2 regions of the Desulfurispirillum indicum S5 genome follow, and region 2 is predicted to be linked to the other one. Evidence: riboswitches for the same ligand, from Rfam matches in the RefSeq annotation. Region 2 holds a riboswitch; the other holds the start of a gene.
What was found. Region 2 has a riboswitch for S-adenosylmethionine ahead of SELIN_RS11030 (trans-sulfuration enzyme family protein). Riboswitches for the same ligand answer to the same signal wherever they lie in the genome.
Positions count from the first base shown of each region.

Region 1 (3,340 bases), 1.3 Mb from region 2:
TTTTTGCTTCTGCCAGGATCATGTCCCGCAGTTCCACGGGTTCAAGGACTTCCACTTCGGCTCCATAGGAGAGCACGCGCATTTTGATTTCGCGCAGGTCGGCGACGGGGAAGCTGAGTTCCACGGCTCCGCATGTTTCTTCGCGCATGGTCTGGGCGGGGTGCCACTGCTGTTCGCGTATCCAGCGGCTGGTTTCGGGGCTGAAGCGCAGGCGCACGGCAGTTGTAAGCTTGCCCTGAAAGAGTCCATAGGCGTGGTTGACCAGCGATTGCCACTGCTCGGCGGGGCGGGGCAAAAAGGTTTCAGGTTCCATGCGGGCGCTGGTCATGCGGGCCAGGTGAAACTGTCGCCACTGATGGCGCAGGCGGCACCAGGCGACGAGTATCCAGGCGCCATGGTAGTGGAAGAGGTGGTGGGGTTCGATGGTGCGGGTGGTGTGCTGGTTATCCTGGGGCGAGTGGTAGTCGATGCTCAGCGTTCGGCTCAGGAGCAGGGAGTGGGTGGCAGCGTTGAAGGTGTCGGGGTTGCAGGGGGCCAGGCTGGTGTACTGGCTGGAAAAGAGGTTGCGCAGCTGTTGGGGGTTGAGGGGGTGGATGCTGTTTTCCCGGAAGAGTCGGGTTTCAAAGGCGGCCAGGGCGCGGCTGGCGTGGCCTGCGGTGGCGGATTCCAGCATATTGCGGGCGATGAGCCAGCACAGAAGTTCGTTCTGGCTGAGCCACAGGGGCGGGAGTTGGTAGCTGTGATCGGTGTAGGAATAGCCTTTGTGCTGGTGGTCGTATTCCAGGGGCGCGCCGAAGCGGTCGCGGATGGTTTCAATGCGCCTTTGGGCGGTGCGGGTGGAAATTTCAAACTGTGCGGCCAGGGTGGTGGCGTTGGGATAGGCTCGTTGCCGGGTTTGCTGGTGAAACCAGCAGTAGTGTTCCAGTGCGCGGGTGTCGGACATGGCTGCCCCTTGCTGGTACATGGGTGAACAAAATGGGACGCGCAATACGGTTCACATTTGACCGTACTTTGCCGGAGATTGCAAGGCGGAATGTCCGTCGTTACTTCCAGGCCTTGACCTGCCCGATTTTCCCTGTTATAAACGCCCAATCATATTCATCATGAGTAGTGGAGGGAACGGGCCCTGTGAAGCTACAGCAACCTTCTTGTACGGAAAAGGTGCTAAATCCCTCAGTCACTTGACTGGAAGATGAGCTCAGCCGGTACTCAAACCTCTGACTGTCTTGCAGTCAGAGGTTTTTTTCTGGAGTTTTCCATGGATGAAAAAATACTGGTTCAGGCGCGGAATTTCCGTCTTCATCTGGGCGAAAAGGGCTTCTTTCTGGAGTCGGGGCGTATTCTGCCTGAGGTGTCCATCGCCTACGAGACCTACGGCACCCTCAATGCCGACAAGAGCAATGCCATCCTGGTCTGTCACGCGCTGACGGGAAGCGCCCACGCGGCTCACTACCACTCTCCCGACGATCAGAAGCCCGGCTGGTGGGATGACGTGATCGGTCCGGGAAAGACGCTGGACACCAATACATACTTCATCATCTGTTCCAATATCCTGGGCGGCTGCAACGGCACGACGGGCCCCCGCTCCATCAATCCCCTGACAGGCCGCCGCTATGATATCCAGTTCCCGGTGGTCACCATCAAGGACATGGTGCACGCCCAGTGGCTCTTTCTGAAGCAGTGCTTTCAGATCGAGCGTCTGCATTCGGTTATCGGGGGCTCCCTGGGGGGAATGCAGGTGCTGGAATGGGCCATCAGTTATCCGGAAAAGCTGGAGCGGGCCATCGTGATTGCCGCCACGGGGCGTATTTCCGCCCAGGCGCTGGCCATGAACAAGGTGGGCCGCCAGGCTATCATGCGCGACCCCAACTGGAAAAACGGCAACTACCCCGATGGGGCGGGGCCGGTGGACGGATTGAGTATCGCCCGCATGATGGGCCATATTTCCTACCTGAGCTATGATTCCATGCAGCGCAAATTCGGTCGGGACTTCAAGAAGAATGACGGCCTCTATGACTTTTTCGGCGAATTCCAGGTGGAGTCCTACCTGAATTACAACGGCTATAATTTTGCCAAGCGCTTCGATGCCAACAGCTACCTGTACATCACCAAGGCGATGGATCTTTTCGACGTGGGCATGGGCAACGGGTACCGGGAGATTCTCTCGCGCATCAGGGCGCGTACCCTGGTGGTTTCCATCGCCAGCGACATGCTCTTCCCTCCCTGGGAGAGCGAGGAGCTCTTCCGGGTAATGCACGAGGAGGGGGTCAGCGTGTCCTACTATGAGATGGAGTCCGATGTGGGCCACGATGGCTTCCTGGTGGACTACCATGTGCTGAATCCGGTGCTGGAGAGTTTTATCGGGAGTTGAAGGATTCTGTAACCACAAAACATACACGAAGTATGCGCGAAGAACCTGAGGCTCAGAAGCTCTTTTCCCTTCGCGCTTTTCGTGCATTGCGTGGTAAAAAAATTTCTTATCCGCTGCTGGTCTGAAACCGCTGCAGGATTTCCAGCCGGTTGCCGGTCAGGCCGGGGTCACGATAGGAGCGCGCCAGGGGGCTGCGCTCCTTTTTGCGCTCCATGTCGATGGGGGTCATGTCCTGCAGGGGGATGCGACTGGCGATGGTGCTGCGGCGAATGCCGGGCTGCTGGTTGTGGAAGTCGTAGATCAGGAATCCGTTTTCAGAAAGCCCCATGCGCACGGGGGTGGCCTGGGAGTAGGTGGTCAGCAGGCCAGTGTCCTTCATGAGCGCTGCGATCAGCGCGAAGTATTCACGGGTCCACAGTTCGGGGTTCTTGGCGGGGCTGAAGGGGTCCTGATAGACGATGTCGATACTGCCATGATCAAGTCGTGGCAGGCTCTGCAGGGCGTCGCCGGGCAGAATTTCCACCTGGCATCGCTGCGATGTATGGCACAGGGTGCGGCTGAGTTCCTCTATCAGGGGGCGGTAGTGGTTCAGGTGCTGGGGGTACGGGTGCGCGGGCAGGCTGGCGATGAGCTCGCGGTCGAACTCCGGGGCGATGATGTGCACATGGCCCTGATACTGCTGCTGCTCCAGGTACCACAGGGTGGCCAGGCTGTTGAGCCCAAGGCCAAAGCAGATGTCGAGCACCCTGATGCGCGGACGCTCCAGGGCGTGGCTCAGCTGCAGGCCGGGCAGGACATGCTTCTGCAGCGACTCCAGCCAGGCGCCGTCGCGGGTGGAGTGGTAGTGTTCGTCAAAGAAGGGGGAGTAGCGGGTGAAGGTGCCGTCCGCACTGGGGGCTGCCGTGGTGTGCTGCTGCATGGAAAAGGGGTCAGGACTGCTGGGGCTCAAATTTGCTGACGTTGAGTACC
Region 1 is NC_014836.1:1,010,996-1,014,335, forward strand. It holds gene SELIN_RS04815 (helix-turn-helix transcriptional regulator) at 1-943, opposite strand, end outside; SAM riboswitch class I at 1,096-1,199, shown strand; gene metX (homoserine O-acetyltransferase MetX) at 1,259-2,371, shown strand; gene SELIN_RS04825 (tRNA (5-methylaminomethyl-2-thiouridine)(34)-methyltransferase MnmD) at 2,478-3,290, opposite strand; gene SELIN_RS04830 (hypothetical protein) at 3,301-3,340, opposite strand, start outside.
Region 1: another riboswitch for S-adenosylmethionine. It lies ahead of metX (homoserine O-acetyltransferase MetX); the one in region 2 lies ahead of SELIN_RS11030 (trans-sulfuration enzyme family protein).

Region 2 (3,340 bases):
GCTCCACGTTCTCGCGGGTGGGATTGGCGCCCCGGCTGTACTCGTATTGTCCGCACTCACCGCCGGGGTGGTGGAAGGTGGACGCCTGATAGATAGGCACGGCGGAGGCGCCGGTGTGGGGGTCGCGGTCGACGGCCTGGTGAACGAGGAGGGTGGCGGGTTTATGGGGATGATGGGGTGCTGGCATATGGCCTCCTGTCGAGAGCGGGTCTCGGTTGTTCGTGTATGCAAGGTTGATGCAAAGTATGAGTAATTTTAGAATTTGTCATTGAGCATGATACTTTTTGACCGCGCAAAAAGTATCCAAAAACGCGCCCCCAACGCCCGTTTATCCGGTTCGTTTGCTCGCCTGGACTGGAGATCCGGCAGACGCTGCATCCCTGCAGCTCTGCCGGACCACCTGCTTCCTGCAGGTGTCCCGTGCGGGTCTTGCCAGCCAGACTTCACACTCACCGGACGGGCTCAGGGGGAGAGCATGGAAATAGCCATGCTTCTCGCGGTCTTTCCTTGGTGTCTGTGGCCTTTGTGTGAGGTCATTTTTATTGGTTTAATGCTTGCTTGAGGTCGGCGATAATATCCCGTACATCCTCCACCCCGACGGAGAGGCGCAGCAGGCATTCGTCAATGCCCAGTCTCAGGCGCTCCGGTTCGGGGATGTCGCCGTGGGTCTGGATGGCGGGGAGGGTCATGAGGCTTTCCACGCCGCCCAGGCTTTCGGCGAAGCTGATCAGTTGTAAGCGGGCGAGGGTGTTGTGGGCAATGTTTTTGTCCTTCACGCGGAAGGAGAGCATGCCGCCGAAGTCGCTGGCCTGGCGTCTGGCAAGGGTGTGGCCGGGGTGGCTTGCCAGGCCGGGATAGTAGACGGTCTGGACGTTGGGGTGCTGCTGCAGCCACTGGGCAACCTGCAGGGCGTTGTGGCAGTGGCGCTCCATGCGCAGGTGCAGTGTTTTCAGGCTGCGCAGCAGCAGCCAGCTGTCCTGGGGGGGCAGGATGGCGCCGGTGGAATTCTGCAGGAAGTAGAGTCGTTCGCCCATTTCGGCGGTGCGTGCCACCAATACGCCAGAGCACAGGTCGTTATGGCCGCCCAGGTACTTGGTGCCGCTGTGGATGACCACGTCGGCGCCAAAGGCGAAGGGCTTTTGCAGCAGGGGGGTCATAAAGGTGTTGTCCACCAGAAAGAGAATCTGGTGCTGCTGGCAGATTTTTCCCAGGGCTTCCAGGTCGCTGATGCCCATGAGGGGATTGCCGGGAGTTTCCACCAGCAGGGCACGGGTGGCGGGTGTGATGGCGGCACTGACCGCGCTGGCATCGGTGGTGTCCACGTAGGTGGCGCTGATGCCCAGGTTATTGAGGACCATGCTCAGCAGGCGGTAGGTTCCGCCGTAGATGTCCTGGGAGGCGATGACATGGTCACCGCTTTTGAAGTGCAGAAAGAGTGTGGTCAGGGCGGCCATGCCTGAGGCAAAGGTCAGGGCGCGGGCGCCGCCTTCCAGGTTTGCCAGTCCTGCTTCCAGGGTGTTGCGGGTGGGGTTGCCGGAGCGGGTGTAGTCGAAGCCGGTGCTCTGGCCGACAGCGGGATGGCGGTAGGTGGCGCTGGGGTAAATGGGGTAGCTGATGGCACCAGTGGCGCTGTCTTTACCGACGCCAATGTGGATAGTCTGGGTGGAAAGCTGCTGTGTGGTCATGGATTCATCCCCCTTTGGGTGGTTTGGGGATGAGTAGGTGGGGTTTTGGGCAAAAAAACCGGCACCGTCCTCATCTTCGCCATAGTGCCTATGGCCAGGAATTAGCACCGATCCCCTGCACTGGCGGTGCCAGGATGGTTGCTGTGGCATCTGCGGGCCTGTCCCTCCGCCACTCTTGATAAAGACGTCAAGTGGGCAGAGGATAGGGGGCGCTCCGGAAAATGTCAAGGAGAAACTATAATTTCAAGCGAAATACTAGAGATTCTGTTTTTTCTTATAATGCAGATATTTCAAGTTCTATCTCAACGTTCGCACCCCGAAACGGCAGGTTATCGGCGCCGACACTGATGTCATGCTGGAATGGCGGAAATAGCTCTGCTCAGGCTGCGTCTCTTGACATTACCTTCATCTGAAGTTTCGCACCCCCGAAGCGGCAGGTTGTCGGCGCCGACCTGAATACCATAGTTGGATGGCCGAAATGGTTCTGCACAGACGGCGTCGCTTGACATTTGCCCTCATCTTGTTTGTGAGTTTCTTTTGCCACTTTTGGGTCGCCAAAAGTGGCGCAAAAGCGACCCCCAGTGCTGTCCTTATCAGCCGCCCGCTTGCCTGGAACTGTGGACCGCAAACAACCGCCCTCCGTGGCTTTTGGTTTGCGGTTGCCGCCCTCGTGGCGTCAACCCTGCGGGTCCATAGCGTTCCAGTCTTTGCGTTCTGGCTGGGCCAGCCCACGGGGGAAAGACAGAAGCAGGCCGTTCCCCCCTGAGCCCGTCCGGTGAGTGTGAAGCCTGGCTGGCAAGACCTGAACAGGACACTCACAGGAAGTGAGTGGTCCGGCAGCGCTGCAGGGAGGCAGGGGTCAGGCGAGCCGGAAAAACGGGCGTTCGGGGGGCGCATTTTTGCGCGGTCAAAAAGGACAATATCTAGAAACGAAGTGTGTGTTGGTACTCGCGCCAGCATTCCTCCCAGAGACGCTCACTTTCGTCCGAGGACCTCCGTCTCTGCCGCTCGCCATCCGGGCTCGCTCTCGGAATACTGGCGCTCCTGCTGAAAAAAACGCAGGGTAGCCGTGAATGGTTACGAAACGAAAAGAGAAATATCAGATGAGCTAAGTATGCAAGATTAACACTGTTGTTGCATGGTAAATATTATTATAGTGATGTCTTAATTCAAGGCGGTAAGATGCGGAACCTGAGTGTTCTCTATTGTCGCCTGGCGAGAGTTTCGCGTGATGGGGATTTTCCACGGGTGAAAACATGGTGGAACTGAAGATTTTGGCCTGGCCTGCCGATACGCATAGGAGAAAATCGTTTGAATGCGTGATGGAATCTGATAAAGTCTTTGCAGCACTCAGTATATCGGGGAGTTATGCCATGGAGAAGAGAATGCGTTTTCTGGCTTTTTTGATAGGTGGAGGTCTGCTGGTTACTGCCATGACGGGTTGCGCGGCACTGCGTGGCGGCGCAGAGGAGCCCGCGACTTCCCATTCGGTACCTTTGCAGGTGCAGGTGGATCAGTTGCGCATGGATGTGGGCAATCTGCACCGTGTGAACCAGAACCTGGCCCATGAAAACGCGGCCCTTCGTCAGCAGCTCAACAATCTGACAGTGAATGTTGAATATCTGCGCTCCATGGCTACGACGGCGAATCAGGAT
Region 2 is NC_014836.1:2,357,429-2,360,768, reverse strand. It holds gene SELIN_RS11035 (trans-sulfuration enzyme family protein) at 1-187, opposite strand, end outside; gene SELIN_RS11030 (trans-sulfuration enzyme family protein) at 540-1,685, opposite strand; SAM riboswitch class I at 1,753-1,870, opposite strand; gene SELIN_RS11020 (tetratricopeptide repeat protein) at 3,059-3,340, shown strand, end outside.